Sporichthya brevicatena: one gene and its partner. The protein of the gene in region 2 interacts with the protein of the main gene of each other region in a pairwise test. Links are inferred from orthologs where the notes say so. Each region holds a gene or a part of one and is shown on either strand. Other genes may lie near its edges.

Region 1 (7,608 bases), on a different replicon or contig from region 2:
GGCTGGTCGCGCAACGAGCTGCTCGGCCGGCCGATCGAGACGCTCGTGCCCGACCAGGCCCGGGCCGCGCACCGCCAGCACCGCACCGGGTACTTCGCCGAGCCCGTGGTGCGCTCCATGGGAGCCGGCATCGACCTGGCCGCCCGCCGCAAGGACGGCTCGGAGTTCCCGGTCGAGATCTCGCTGTCCTCGATCGAGACCGAGGACGGTCTGCTCGTCACCGCCGCGGTCCGGGACGTGACCGAACGCAAGGCGTTCGAAGGCGTCGTCGCCCGCGCCCGCGACACCGCCGAACGCGCTGCGCGTTCGCGCCAGGAGTTCCTGGCGAACATGAGCCATGAGATCCGCACCCCGATGAACGCCATCATCGGCATGACCAGCCTGCTGCTGGACACCCCGATGGACCGTCAGCAGCGTGACTTCGTCGAGACGATGCGGACCTCGGGTGAGCACCTGCTCACCATCATCAACGACATCCTCGACTACGCGAAGATCGACGCGGGCAAGCTCGTGCTCGAAGAGGTCGCGTTCGAGATCCGCGACTGGCTGGGGGAGACGGTCGACCTCGTCACCCTCCAGGCGCACGAGAAAGGCCTCGAGCTGGCGTGCGACGTCGCGCCCGAGGTGCCGGCGATCGTCATCGGCGACCCGGCCCGGACCCGTCAGGTGCTGGTCAACCTCCTCGCGAACGCCGTGAAGTTCACCCACACCGGGGAGGTGGTGGTCCGCGTCGAGGTGGAGCGCACCGACTCCCGCCCGGACGGGAGTCCCGAGACCTGGCTGCGTTTCGAGGTCGCCGACACCGGTATCGGGGTGGCCTCCGACCGCATCGAGTCGTTGTTCGAACCGTTCACCCAGGGCGACAGCACGACGACCCGCATCTACGGCGGCACCGGCCTCGGCCTCGCGATCAGCCGCCGTCTCGTCGAGTCGATGGGCGGCGACATGGAGATGGCGTCGAGCCCGGGAGCGGGCACGACGGTCACCTTCTCCTTCCCGGTCACCGGCCGGGACGCCGAGGAGAGCGTCGCCCCCGCGGGGCTCGCGGGGAAGCGTGTCCTCATCGTGGACGACAATGCGACGCACCGTCAGATCCTGGAGGCGTGGGCGCAGCAGCACGAGATGGAGGCCGTCACCGCGGGCGGCGGCGAGGAGGCACTCAACCTCGTCGAGCTCAACCAGACGCTCAGCCGGAGCTTCGACCTCGCCCTGCTCGACCTGGACATGCCCGGCATGGACGGCTACGAACTCGGTCGCGCGCTGCGGCAGCGGAGCCCCGGGATCCGGCTCGTGCTGCTCCACTCGACCGCACCGACACGGGTCGTCGAGCCGGGACTGTTCGACCTCGTGCTGGCGAAGCCGGCCCGCGCCGAGAAGCTGACCGAGCTCCTGCTCGAGCTGGTCCGCACCGGACGGGTCCGCGACACGGTCACCTCGTCCCCGTCCTCGGTGTTCGACCTGCCGGTGCCGGCCCGCAAGCTCTCGATCCTCGTGGTCGAGGACACCCCGGTGAATCAGAAGGTCGCCCAGCACCTCCTGGCGCGGTTCGGCTTCCGCGCCGACGTGGCGGCGAGCGGCCGCGAGGCGCTGGACGCCCTGGCGCAGCGGGCGTACGACCTGGTTCTGATGGACATTCAGATGCCCGAGATGGACGGACTGGAGGCCACGCGGCGGATCCGCGCCCGGTGGCCGGAGCGCGGCCTGCACATCGTGGCGATGACCGCGAACGTCGCGACCGAGGACGTCCGCCGCTGCTACGAGGCCGGGATGGACGCGTTCCTCCCCAAGCCGATCGACGTCGCCTCCCTCGGGCGCATGCTCAGCGGCCTCCTCAGCGCGCCCAGCGTCGACGACCTCGTCGTCGACCCGGACGTGGTCGGTCGGCTGCGCGAGGAGATCGGGCCGGAGATCGTCCGCGAGCTCGCCGAGGAGTTCCTCGCCGACCTCGAGGTCTCCCTGCCGGACCTCGAGGCGGTCTGCCGGGCCCAGGACCGGGCCGCGCTCGCCGCGGCCGCCCACAAGCTCAAGTCACCCGCGCGGTCCCTCGGCGCCGAGGCCTTCGGCCAGTTGCTGCACGACCTCGAGCAGCGTGCGGCCGCGGAGGACTGGGCGACCCTGACCCGGCTCGTCGGCCGGGTCGTCGGCCAGCGGCAGTCGCTCGATGATCAACTCCGCGCCGCCGTCAAGGACTAGGACGTCCGCGCCCGTCAGTCCTCGTCGTCGTCGTAGCGCGCCAACCAGGTGGCCAGGCGTTCGATCGGGACCTCGAACTCGGGGTTGAGGTCGACGAACTCGGAGAGCCGGTCCGCGAGCCAGGCGAGGTTGACGTCCTCCTCGCCGCGGCGCGCGGCCAGCTCCTCGATCCCGCGGTCGGTGAAGTACATCTGCTCCGCCGTTACCGGGCGAACGCCTGCTCGACGAGCAGCTGCTGCTCGTACTCGTGGACCGAGTGCGAGCCGACCGCCGGCGCCGAGGACGCCGGGCGCGAGACCCGGTAGAGCACGCGTCCGACCTGCTCGGCGAAGTGCAGCGCCATGAACGGCCACGCACCCTGGTTCGCCGGCTCCTCCTGGACCCAGCGCAGCTCGGTCGCGTTCGGGTACTTCGCGAGCGTCGCCTGAAGCTCGTCGACGGGCAGCGGGTAGAGCTGCTCGACGCGGACCAGCGCCGTGTCCTGCGCGGAGCCGTGCTGCTCCCGCTGGGCGGACAGGTCGTAGAAGACCTTGCCGGTGCACAGGAGCACCCGCGTGACCGCGGCCGGGTCGACGGTGTCGTCGGCGATGACCGGCTGGAAGTGCCCGGAGGTGAAGTCGCTCGGGGCCGAGACCGCGGCGCGGTGCCGCAGCAGCGACTTGGGCGTGAAGATCACCAGCGGCCGGTGGAACGACCCCAGGGCCTGCCAGCGCAGCAGGTGGAAGTGGTTGGCCGGCGTCGTCGGGATCGCGACCGTCATGTTCCCCTGCGCGCACAGCTGCAGGAAGCGCTCCGGGCGGCCGGACGAGTGGTCCGGGCCCTGGCCCTCCATGCCGTGGGGGAGCAGGAGCACGACGCCCGAGGTCTGGCCCCACTTCTGCTCACCGGAGGAGATGAACTCGTCGATGATCGTCTGGGCGCCGTTGACGAAGTCGCCGAACTGGCCCTCCCAGCACACGAGCGCGTCGGGTCGGGCCACCGAGTAGCCGTACTCGAAGCCGAGAGCGGCGAACTCGCTCAGGAGCGAGTCGTAGACGTAGAAGGTGCCCTGGTCCGGGGACAGGTTCTGCAGCGGGTTGTACTCAGCCGCGGTCTTGCGGCAGACGAGCACCGCGTGGCGCTGGGTGAACGTGCCGCGGCGGCTGTCCTGCCCGGCGAGACGGACCGGCCGGCCCTCGAGCAGCAGCGACCCGAAGGCGATCAGCTCGCCGAAGCCCCAGTCGATGTTGCCGGTCTCGATCATCGCGGCGCGCTTCTGCAGCAGCGGCGCGACGCGAGGGTGGACCGAGAATCCGTCAGGGACGTTGACCTGGCTCTCGACGATCCGCTTCAGCGACTCGCTGCTGATCGCGGTGCTCACCGAGGTGGCCGGCACCTGGTCGTTGCTGACCGGCTGGGCCACGGTCGCGGGCGTGCTCGAGCTGCCGCGCGTCTCCGCGAAGACCTTCTCGAGCTGCTCGCGGTAGTCCTTGAGGGCCTCCTCGGCCTCCTCGAACGTGATGTCCCCGCGACCGATCAACGCCTCGGTGTAGAGCTTGCGGACCGAGCGCTTCTGGTCGATCAGGTCGTACATCAGCGGCTGGGTCATCGAGGGGTCGTCGCCCTCGTTGTGGCCCCGTCGCCGGTAGCAGATCATGTCGATGACGACGTCCTTCTTGAACGCCTGGCGGAACTCGAACGCCCACCGCGCGACGCGCACGCAGGCCTCCGGGTCGTCACCGTTGACGTGGAAGATCGGCGCCGCCACCGTGCGCGCGACGTCGGTCGCGTACAGGCTCGAACGGCTGGACGTCGGCGAGGTCGTGAAGCCGACCTGGTTGTTGACGACGACGTGCACGGTGCCGCCGGTGCGGTAGCCGCGCAGCTGCGACATCTCCAGCGTCTCGGCCACGACACCCTGGCCGGCGAACGCGGCGTCGCCGTGGAGGAGGACCGGCAGGACGGTGAAGCCGCTCTCGCCGCGGTCGATGATGTCCTGCTTCGCGCGGACGATGCCCTCGAGGACGGGGTTGACCGCCTCCAGGTGCGACGGGTTCGCGGCGAGGTAGGTCTTGACCGTCGAGCCGTCGTGCGCGGTGTACACGCCCTCCTGGCCGAGGTGGTACTTCACGTCGCCGGAGCCGTGCATCGACTTCGGGTCGATGTTGCCCTCGAACTCGCGGAAGATCTGGCCGTAGCTCTTGCCGACGATGTTGGCGAGCACGTTCAGGCGGCCACGGTGCGGCATGCCGATCGCGACCTCGTCGAGCCGGGCCTGGGCCGCGGCGACGAGCAGCGCGTCGAGGAGCGCTATGACGGACTCGCCGCCCTCGAGCGAGAACCGCTTCTGACCGACGTACTTGGTCTGCAGGAAGGTCTCGAAGGCCTCGGCCTCGTTGAGCTTGCGCAGGACGCGGAGCTGGTCGTTGCGGGGAAGCCGGTCCGGGGCGCGCTCGACGCGCTCCTGGATCCAGAGCCGCTCCTTCGGGTCGGCCATGTGCATGTACTCGATGCCGACCGTGCGGCAGTACGAGGAACGCAGCACGCCGAGGATGTCGCGCAGCTTCATCAGGCCCGACAGGGAGAACGTCGTGCCGGAGACGAACTCGCGGTCGAGGTCCCACAGCGTCAGGCCGTGCTTGACGATGTCGAGGTCGGGGTGACTGCGCTGCTTGTACTCGAGCGGGTCCGTGTCGGCCATCAGGTGACCGCGGGTGCGGTAGGCCTCGATCAGCTCGTGGACGCGGGCCTGCTTGGAGACCTGGTCCTCGTGGCTGGTCGCGATGTCGGTTTCCCAGCGGATCGGCTCGTACGGGATCCGCAGCGCCGCGAAGACGTCGTCGTAGAAGTTGTCCTCGCCGAGGAGCAGCTGGTGCAGGCGACGCAGGAACTCACCGCTCTGCGCGCCCTGGATGATCCGGTGGTCGTACGTGGACGTCAGCGTCATGATCTTGCTGACGGCCATGTTCGCGAGCGTCTCGGGGGAGGCGCCCTGCCACTCGGCCGGGTACTCCATCGCGCCGACACCGATGATCGTGCCCTGACCCTGCATCAGACGCGGGACGGAGTGGACGGTCCCGATCGTGCCCGGGTTGGTGAGGCTGATCGTCGTGCCGGCGAAGTCGTCGACGGTGAGCTTGTTGTTCCGGGCCCGGCGGACGATGTCCTCGTAGGCCAGCCAGAACTGCGCGAAGTCGAGGGTCTCGGCCTTCTTGATGGAGGGGACCAGCAGCGACCGCGAGCCGTCGGCCTTGGTGACGTCGATGGCGAGACCGAGGTTCACCGACTCGGGGGTGACGAGCGCCGGCTTGCCGTTGATCTCGGTGTAGCCGCAGTTCATCGCCGGCACGTCCTGGAGCGCCCGGACGACCGCGAAGCCGATCAGGTGCGTGAAGGAGACCTTTCCGCCGCGCGCCCGCTTCAGGTGGTTGTTGATGACGATGCGGTTGTCGATGAGGAGCTTCGCCGGGACCGCGCGCACCGAGGTCGCGGTCGGGACGGTGAGGCTCGCCTCCATGTTGGTGACGACGCGCGCCGCCGGGCCCTTGAGCGGGGAGACGTTCTCCGCCGCGGCCGGGGCGGCGCTCTTGGCCGGAGCGGCCGGAGCGGCGGGCTGGGCCGGGGCCGCAGTGGCCGGAGCAGTGGCGGTGGGGGCGGCGGGCGCCGGGGCCGGAGCGGCCGGAGTCGGAGCGGCCGGAGTCGGGGCGGCCGGAGTCGGGGCGGCCGGAGCGGCCGCGGGAGCCGGGGCGGCGGGAGTCGCCGGGGCGGTTGAGGCGGCCTCACCACCGGCCGGGGTGGCGGGCCGGGTCAAGATTCGGTGAATTCCGGTGTCGGAACTCGGGGTGTAGTCGGCGAAGAACTCCCACCAGGCCGGGTCCACGCTGTTCTTGTCCCGCAGATACGCCTGGTAGATCTCGTCCACCAGCCATTCGTTGGTCCCGAACCCGGACATCGGATTGGACTGCGGTGACGACACGGTTTTGATCAACCTCTTCCGGGCTGCGCACAGGGACCAGACGGGACCTCGGACCACCGGTTCCGCCGCTCTGACCAGCGTAGTCGCCGTGTTCGTCTGGTCACAGGTCGGTAGGGGTGGCCCAACTCACCTGCCCGTTGCGTGGGGCCCTGACCCCTCCGGAAACGGCCGACCGCCTGACCTTCGTGGTCTACCGCTCACCCGTTCGGCGTGGATGTTTGCCACCGTTTTGGGGGCATTTGTCGGGTTTCGGCGGATCCTGACGGGCACGTGAAATCCGTTCGAGACCCCTGGGGGGTTCTCGGGAGATGGGGCGAGGACTCATGGTTACTCGACGTTTCACCTCGGCCGCTCTGGCCGCCGGGGTCGCCACCGCGGTGGGCGTCACCTTGTTCACGACCGGTGCGCAGAGCGCCGGTGCGGCCGTCGCCGACGACGACCTGCGGGGCAAGGCGCTGCAGGACTACACGATCGACACGGGGCGGAGCGGTCCCAGCGTCGGTGACCGGTACGTGTTCTCGGAGCGGCTGTTCGACGAGGACAACAAGCGCGTCGGCACCCTGGCCGCGACGTGCGACGTCACCTACGTCAACCGGAGCTCGAGCGGTCGCGTGAAGAACGCGCTGTCGCACTGCACCGGCACCTTCCGCCTCGACGACGGCCAGATCACCGTCGCCGGCACGATCACCCGGACGGCCAAGAGCGCCGTCCTCGCGATCACCGGCGGCACCGGCCGGTACGACGACGCCGCGGGCGAGGTCGCGCTGAAGTTCGTCAACGACAAGCGGACGAACTACGACTTCGACTTCGAGAACAAGCGCGGCGGCACGATCGTCGGCTAGCCGCGGTCAGGTCCCCGGCTGTTTCCCCCGGCCGAGGTCGGTCACGCTGAGATCGTTCAGGATCCGGGCGGCGGCGTTGTGTCCCGCCGCCCCGATCACCGACCCGGCCGGGTGACAGCCGGCCGACCCGGCGTACAGGCCGGGCAGCCCGGTCGCGTACGGCACCCGGTCGGCGAAGGCCACCGTGTTGTCGACGTGGTGGATGTGCCCACCGGTGATGCCGAACCGGGCCTCGATGCCCGACGGGGGGAGCGCGAGGGTGTCGGCGACGCTCGCCGTCGTCCCCGGAGCGAAGCGGTCGCAGACCTCGAGCAGGTGCGCGACGTAGCCGGGTAGTTCGGTCTCCCAGTCCGAGCCGTGCGGGACGTGGGGCACCGACTGCACGAACAGCGCCGACGAGTGGTGCCCGGCCGCGTCCTGCAGGCTCGGGTCTACGGTCGTGTGCAGGTACCACTCGATCGTCGGGAACGTCGGGTAGCGCGGCAGCCGTCCGGCCTGGACGTCGGCCCACATCGCGCGCACCGCCTCGAGCGGGCGGTCCTCGCCCGGCATCAGGTGCACGGTGGCCCCGCCCGTCGCGCCGGCGCCGGGGGAGTCCGCGAGCGCGGGGAAGTGCGG
Region 2 (7,391 bases):
GACCGAGAGCTCCTTGACGATGCGCGTCGTCTGGAAGGTGCGCGTCATGCCGAGGCCGGCGCGCTCCCACGGCTGCCGATGCGTCACGTCGTCGCCGAAGATCCGCACGACGCCGGCATCCGGGCGGGTCAGTCCGGAGACCACGTCGAACAATGTCGTCTTGCCCGCGCCGTTCGGGCCGATCAGGCCGGTGAACGACCCGGTCGGTACCTCGATGCTCGCACCGCGCAGGGCCCGGACCCCACCGAAGGCGACGGAGACGTCCTCGGCCGCGAGGGCGATCGGCTCCGTGCGACGCCGTGGGAACCAGCGTTCGAGGGTCTCCAGCGACTGCCGGCGGACCTCGTCGCTCGGGCCGATCTCGCGCAGTTCGGTCAGCCCGTCGGCGCGGGCGAGCACCTCGGCCGCCGCGGTGAACGACGACGGCCGCTCCGCCCGCCGTTGCGCGGCCGGGCCGAACCGCAGCCGCCGGTAGGCGTCCTGCATCCGGCCGCCCAGTCCGCGCGAGCCGCACAGCACGCCGGCCAGGAGCGAGATGCCCGCCAGCAGCTGGTAGTTGACGTGGAGCTTCTCGAGCTGGAAGGGGATGTACTGGAACGCGACGGCGACTGCGAGCACGCCGACCATCGAGTCGAAGCCGCCGAGGATCGCGATCGAGAGCCACAGCAGGGACGTCGTGGCGGTGTAGTTCACCGTCCCCGGCGTGCTGCCGTAGAGCGTCGCCGCGAGGATCCCGGCGAGACCGCCGAGCGCCCCGCAGACGGCGAAGGCCAGGGCCCGCGTCCGCAGCGGGCGGACCCCGACCGCGACGGCCGCCTGCTGGTCCGCGCCCATCAGCAGGATCGCCCGGCCGTGCGGCGAGTGCCGGAGCCGCTGCAGGAACGCGAGCACGAGCGCGACGACGGACAGGATGAAGAGGTAGAACGCGCGGTCGTCGTGGCTGGAGACCTCGTAGCCGAAGATGTGCGGGCTCGGCGTCGTCAGGCCCTGGTCGCCGCCGGTCAGCCGATACTGCGTGAAGACGATCCGCTCGACCAGGATCTGCACGCCGAGCGTGAACACCATGACGTAGACGCCGGAGAGCCGGACGCTGAACAGGGCGACCGCGAGCATCATGACGATGCCGATCGCGACGGAGACGACGATCGCGATCACCAGCGGATGGCCCCACCCGTTCGGTCCCGGACGGTAGACCCACGACCCCAGGTACAACGAGGTCGCGTAGACACCGGCGGCGGCGAGGTTGATCTCGCGTCCCCACCCGACCATCACCATCAGGCCCAGGGCGAGGACGCCGATCACCAGGCCCGTCGTCACGGTGAAGACGCGGTAGTCGGGCGCGAAGAAGATCCACCCGATCGCGACCGCGGCGCCGACGAGGTTCAGCGGCTGCCGCAGCAACGACAGCAGCGGGCGGGCCCGGCGGCCGGCCGTCGCCCCGGGGGCGGTCACGTCCGCACCGTCCAGACGCTGCGGGGCGAGGACCGGCTGCGCCACCCGGCGACGGCCAGCGCGGTGATCACCATCGCGGCGAAGATCATGCCCTCGCGGGTCGCGGGGTTGATCTCCCCGAGCGCCGAGGTGCTGGCGAACGAGTCGATCGTGGAGAGCACGATCGCGCCGAACAGCGCCAGGCCCGGACTCGAGAACGCCCCGACGACGGCGACCGTCAGCGCGCGGAAGAACACGAGCAGGATCGCGGACAGGTCGGTGCCCGCGAGCGGGGCGAGCAGGGCGCCGGCGAGCGCGGACATCGCGCCGGCGGCGGCGTAGGACCCGACACCGATCCGGTACAGGCGGATCCCCGACCAGCGGGCGGCCTCGACGTCGTCGCTGATCGCGCGGACGTTCACCCCGGCGCGGGTGTGGTTCAGGTACAGCGAGACGAGCGCGACGAGGACCAGGCTGATCACGAGGCAGGCGAACCGGTGCGCGGTGACGTTGAAGCCCCACACGCGGAAGCTGCTCTCGCCGAACGGGCTCGCGCTGATCGCGACGTCCGGGGCGACGGGGAAGTTCTCCGTCGCGACCGCGCCGATGATCAGCATCGCGGCGATCGACACCGTCGACAGCGTCAGCGGCGGGAGGAACGCGATGCGTGAGTTCATCATCACCAGCCCGTAGGCCGCGCCGACGCCGGCGCCGATCCCCATCAGGGCGATCAGGGCCATCCAACCGGGCATCGTGTACTCGACGGTGAAGTGGTAGTACCCGTACGCCCCGACGACGGCGATGCCGTAGTGGACGAACCCGATCGTGCGGCTGATGCGGTAGGTGAGCACCAGCGCGATCGCGAGGACGCTGAAGATTCCGGCGTTGGCCAGGCCGATCACGAGCGCCGGACCGAACAGGTCCGGGTTCGGATCGATTCCGAGCATGCGTACGCCTTCCCTACGCGGCCATCCCCGGGACTGGATTGGGCGCGGGCAGCGTCAGCCTAGAAAATCGGCGCCGCCTAGAATCCGTCAAGGCATGATCACCGCGACCGGACTTGAGCTGCGGGTGGGGGCGCGGCTCCTGCTCGGCGCTGCGACGTTCCGTGTGGGCCCTGGCGACCGCGTCGGCCTGGTGGGCCGCAACGGCGCCGGCAAGACCACGCTGACGAAGGTGCTCGCGGGGGAGGGCCAGCCCGCCGCCGGGTCGGTGACCCGCTCCGGCGACATCGGCTACCTGCCCCAGGACCCCCGCACCGGCGACCTGAACGTGCTCGCCCGCGACCGGATCCTGTCCGCGCGCGGCCTCGACGAGATCGTCACCCGGATGCGCGAGACCGAGGGCCAGATGGCCAGCGCGGACCCGGAGACGCACGAGAAGGCAATGCGGCGGTACTCCCGGCTGGAGGCGGAGTTCGTCGCGAAGGGCGGCTACGCCGCCGAGTCCGAGGCCGCCTCCTTCGCCGCCAGCCTGGGCCTGCCCGACCGTGTCCTCGGCCAGCCGCTGCACACGCTCTCCGGCGGTCAGCGCCGCCGGGTCGAGCTGGCGCGCATCCTGTTCTCCGGCGCGGGGACGCTGCTGCTCGACGAGCCGACCAACCACCTCGACGTCGACTCGGTCGTCTGGCTGCGGGACTACCTGAAGTCGTTCCCGGGCGGCCTGATCGTGATCAGCCACGACGTCGCGCTGGTCGAGCAGTGCGTGAACAAGGTCTTCCACCTCGACGCGAACCGCTGCGAGCTCGACATCTACAACGTCGGCTGGAAGGCGTACCTCCAGCAGCGGGAGACCGACGAGCGCCGGCGGCACCGCGAGCGCGCCAACGCCGAGAAGAAGGCGGCCGAGCTCACCGCGCAGGCGAACAAGATGCGCGCGAAGGCCACCAAGGCTGTGGCCGCGCAGAACATGCTGCGGCGCGCGGAGTCGCTGGTGGCCGGCCTGGAGGGCGTCCGGCAGGCGGACAAGGTCGCGAAGATCCGGTTCCCGGAGCCCGCCCCCTGCGGCAAGACGCCGCTGATGGCGACCGGGTTGTCGAAGTCCTACGGCAGCCTGGAGGTCTTCACCGACGTCGACCTCGCCGTGGACCGTGGCGCGCGCGTCGTCATCCTCGGCCTCAACGGCGCCGGCAAGACGACGCTGCTGCGGATGCTGGCCGGCGTCGAGGAACCGGACACCGGCGAAGTCGTGCCGGGGCACGGGCTCAAGATCGGGTACTACGCGCAGGAGCACGAGACCCTCGACCCGGACCGGACGGTGCTGGAGAACATCCAGTCCGCCTCGCCCGACATGTCCGAGACCGACCTGCGCAAGCTGCTCGGCTCGTTCCTGTTCACCGGCGACGACGTCGAGAAGCCCGCGGGCGTCCTCTCCGGCGGCGAGAAGACCCGGCTCGCGCTCGCGGCGCTCGTGGTCTCGAGCGCGAACGTCCTGCTGCTCGACGAGCCCACGAACAACCTGGACCCGGCCAGCCGCGAGGAGATCCTCGCGGCTCTGCGGCGTTACGCCGGCGCGATCGTCCTCGTCTCCCACGACGAGGGTGCGGTGCACGCCCTGAACCCGGAGAAGCTCATCCTCCTGCCGGACGGCATCGAGGATCTCTGGGGCGACGAGTATGCGGATCTTGTCGCCCTGGCGTGATCACTTTTCCGGATTTTCCGGGGTTCTGCCCGTTTCGTTCCGTTCGGTCATGACATCTGCCAGATCGTCATGTAGCAGGCGTCATCACTTTCGTCGAACGCCCTCAACGGCACCCACGTTCCAGCCGATCATGCAGGTCTCGGGGTCACCAGACCGGTTCGCGTATGAGCGACAGTTCGATCGGAGGCACCACGTGGCCGAAACCCTGCGGAAGGGCAGCCGGGTCACCGGCACCGCGCGAGAGCGTCTTGCCGCGGACCTGAAGAAGAAGTACGGCCAGGGGCGGAGCATCCGTTCCCTCGCCGAGGAGACCGGACGTTCCTACGGGTTCGTCCACCGCATGCTGACGGAGTCGGGTGTCACCCTCCGCGGCCGCGGCGGCGCCACCCGGGGCAAGGTCAAGGCCTGACCTGAGGCCAGCTCCGAACGAACTGAGCCGGCTGAGCGCGCGAGCGCCCAGCCGGCTCCGTTCGTTCCCGGGTGGGATTCCTCAGACCGCGTCGGCGGAGCCGGCCTTGCGACCTTCGAGGAACTCCCACCCGAGGGCGGCGACCCACGCCACGCCGCCGAACAGGGTGAGGTAGAGACCGAACGCGGCGAACTCGTTCATGTCGGCGATCGCGACGATCGCCACGACGGCGCCCGCGATCCCGGAGACGGCGACGTACGCGGGCTGCGGAAGCTTGCGCCGCCCGATCACGTCGGTGCCGAAGGCGAGGGCGGCCAGCCCGGCGAACGCGGCGAGGAGCGTGAGCTTCCCGTCGCCCTCGATGCCGGCCACGCTCAGGCCGAACACGGAGACCCAGGGCAGGAACGCCGCGATCGCGACGACCCCCATGCTGACCGCGGCGATCTGCTGCTGGCGGTTCAGGACCGACAACCGGACGGCTCCGGACGTGTTCCCGGACGTGTTCTGGGTGTGCTGCTCGGTGCTCAAGGTTCCCCCGTCTGATCTCGTCGTGGGCCCCGGGGCGGGGCTCCTGTGCGCTTCGAGCCCCACTCGCCCCGGTCCGTTCCCGCCGGCGTCGGAATCGGGCCCTTCGGACCAGCGGCCATCGGTCGAAGGGGCGCGCGTGTCTCGTAGGGTTCGGCCATGACCTCTGCTACGTCCGCCGGGAATCCGGTGCAGTCCGACGCCCTCGCCGCCGGTGGGATCCGCCTCGAGGTGGACGGGGCTGTTGCGACGGTGGTCCTCGACCGCGCCGACCGGCGCAACGCGATGACCCCGACGATGTGGCTCGCCCTCGCCGCGGTGCCGGAGTTGCTGCCCGCCGACGTCCGCGTCGTCGTGATCCGCGGCGACGGCCCCACGTTCTGCGCGGGTCTGGACCTGCGCCTCGCCAGCCCCGAGGGCGTCCCCGGCGAGGGCTCGATGGGGTCGATCATGACCCCGCTCGACGACCAGGGCATCGCTGACCAGGTCGGCATCTGGCAGCAGGGCTTCCTCTGGATGCGCGACCCCCGCTGGATCACGATCGCATCCGTTCAGGGCGCCGCCGTCGGCGGCGGTTTCCAGCTCGCGCTCTCCGCCGACCTGATGGTCGCCGCCGACGACGCCAAGTTCTGCATGAAGGAGAACGCGCTCGGCCTCGTTCCCGACCTGACCGGCACCAAGCCGCTGGTCGATCGCGTCGGCTACTCCCGCGCCCTGGAGATCTGCGCCACCTCCCGGTGGATCGACGCCGAGGAGGCCGGTCGGCTCGGCATCGCCCAGCAGGTCGTCCCCGTCGCCGAGCTCGAGTCCGCGACCGCCGCCCTCGTCTCGGCCCTGCTCGCCACCGTCCCCGCCCCGGGGGTCAAGGTGAAGGAGCTCCTCCTCGCCGCCGAACGCCGCGACGTGTACGAGCAGGCCCGCGCCGAGCGCGAGACCCAGGTCTCCCTGCTGCGCGGCATGGCGAACCGGATCAGCGGCGCCTGACCTCTCGTTGGAGATGTCATCTCCAGTGGGCTGACACGTCTGCTGTCGGGGCGGATCGCCCTGCGCCGCCCCAGGTCTGACGCCGGTTCAGTGCACTGGAGATGACATCTTCAGTGCATGTGCACAAGAGATGTCATCTCCAGTGCAGGGGCGGGGCGAGCGAACCGGCACGGTGGCGGGGCGCCGTCTAATCTCGATGGGCAGAGCAGTACCGGAACACCAGGAGCACCGTGACCTACCAATCCCCGTGGTCGACGTACCGGGCCTACACGAAGGTCAAGCCCGGGAAGGCGGCCCGGGGGACGGCGCGGCGGATCCTGACCTACGCGCGGCCCTACCGGGGCTGGATCAGCTGGTTCGTCGCGCTCGTCGTGCTCGACTCGATGCTGATCGTCGCGACGCCGCTGCTGCTGAAGAAGATCATCGACGACGGCGTGATCCCGGGGGACCGGGGTGTGGTCACGACGTTCGCGTTCGTCGTCGCCGGGATCGCGGTGGCGGACGCGATCCTGACGCTGCTGCAGCGGTGGTACTCGGCGCGGATCGGTGAGGGTCTGATCTACGACCTCCGGACGACGGTCTACGCCCACGTGCAGCGGATGCCGGTGGCCTTCTTCACCCGGACGCAGACCGGGGCGCTGATCTCCCGGCTGAACAGCGACGTGCTCGGGGCGCAGACCGCGTTCACGTCGACGCTGTCGGGGGTCGTGGCGAACTCGGTCAGCCTGGTGATGGTGAGCATCGCGATGCTCTACCTCTCCTGGCAGGTGACGCTGCTCGCGCTGGTGATGCTGCCGGTGTTCGTGATCCCGGCGAAGTACGTGGGCCGACGGCTCCAGCAGCTCACGCGTGAGTCGATGGACCACAACGCCGACATGAACACGACGATGGCGGAGCGGTTCAACGTCTCCGGCGCGCTGCTCGTGAAGCTGTTCGGGCGGCCGGACGAGGAGTCCGAGCGGTTCAACGCAGCGGCGGGGGAGGTCCGGCAGATCGGCATCCGCATCGCGATGGCGAACCGGTTCTTCTTCGCCTCGATGGTGCTCGTCACCTCGCTCGCGACCGCGGTCGTCTACGGCGTCGGCGGCAACCTCGCGATCTCCGGCGACCTGTCGGTCGGGACGCTGCTCGCGCTGACCGCACTGCTGAGCCGGCTCTACGGCCCGCTGACCGCGCTCGCGAACGTGCGCGTCGACGTCGCGTCGGCGCTGGTCTCCTTCGACCGGGTCTTCGAGGTCCTCGACCTGCAGCCCTCGATCGACGAGAAGCCGGACGCGAAGCAGATTCCCGCCGGCCCGGTCGCCGTCGAGTTCGACGCGGTGAACTTCCGCTACCCGTCAGCTGACGAGGTGTCACTGGCGTCGCTGGAAGCGATCGCCATCCGCGAGCGGGGCCCGTCGGA

What was found. The genes of interacting proteins can lie anywhere in the genome.
Region 1: the proteins of abc-f (region 2) and ABD401_RS12370 interact in binary tests that used the Escherichia coli proteins (3 or more experiments, as listed by UniProt). The link is inferred for Sporichthya brevicatena from one-to-one orthologs.

Annotation. Positions count from the first base shown.
Region 1 is NZ_BAAAHE010000019.1:10,409-18,016, reverse strand. What follows is about bases 2,196-6,450. They hold ABD401_RS12370 (multifunctional oxoglutarate decarboxylase/oxoglutarate dehydrogenase thiamine pyrophosphate-binding subunit/dihydrolipoyllysine-residue succinyltransferase subunit), read right to left. Parts: upstream 6,125-6,450; coding sequence 2,396-6,124; downstream 2,196-2,395. Other genes in these bases: ABD401_RS12375 (DUF6104 family protein), read right to left, coding at 2,208-2,384. Also shown: ABD401_RS12380 (hybrid sensor histidine kinase/response regulator), read left to right, coding at 1-2,193; ABD401_RS12365 (allene oxide cyclase barrel-like domain-containing protein), read left to right, coding at 6,472-6,990; ABD401_RS12360 (phytoene desaturase family protein), read right to left, coding at 6,997-7,608. UniProt on the Escherichia coli protein: E1 component of the 2-oxoglutarate dehydrogenase (OGDH) complex which catalyzes the decarboxylation of 2-oxoglutarate, the first step in the conversion of 2-oxoglutarate to succinyl-CoA and CO(2).
Region 2 is NZ_BAAAHE010000024.1:17,894-25,284, reverse strand. Bases 1,789-4,771 are described here. They hold abc-f (ribosomal protection-like ABC-F family protein), read left to right. Parts: upstream 1,789-2,472; coding sequence 2,473-4,071; downstream 4,072-4,771. Other genes in these bases: ABD401_RS14765 (hypothetical protein), read right to left, coding at 4,562-4,771; ABD401_RS25110 (helix-turn-helix domain-containing protein), read left to right, coding at 4,265-4,480; ABD401_RS14780 (ABC transporter permease subunit), read right to left, coding at 1,789-2,378. In the rest of the region: ABD401_RS14785 (branched-chain amino acid ABC transporter ATP-binding protein/permease), read right to left, coding at 1-1,497; more of ABD401_RS14780, read right to left, coding at 1,449-1,788; more of ABD401_RS14765, read right to left, coding at 4,772-5,008; ABD401_RS14760 (enoyl-CoA hydratase/isomerase family protein), read left to right, coding at 5,165-5,989; ABD401_RS14755 (ABC transporter ATP-binding protein), read left to right, coding at 6,220-7,391. UniProt on the Escherichia coli protein: Genetic data indicate it may be involved in ribosome assembly or function.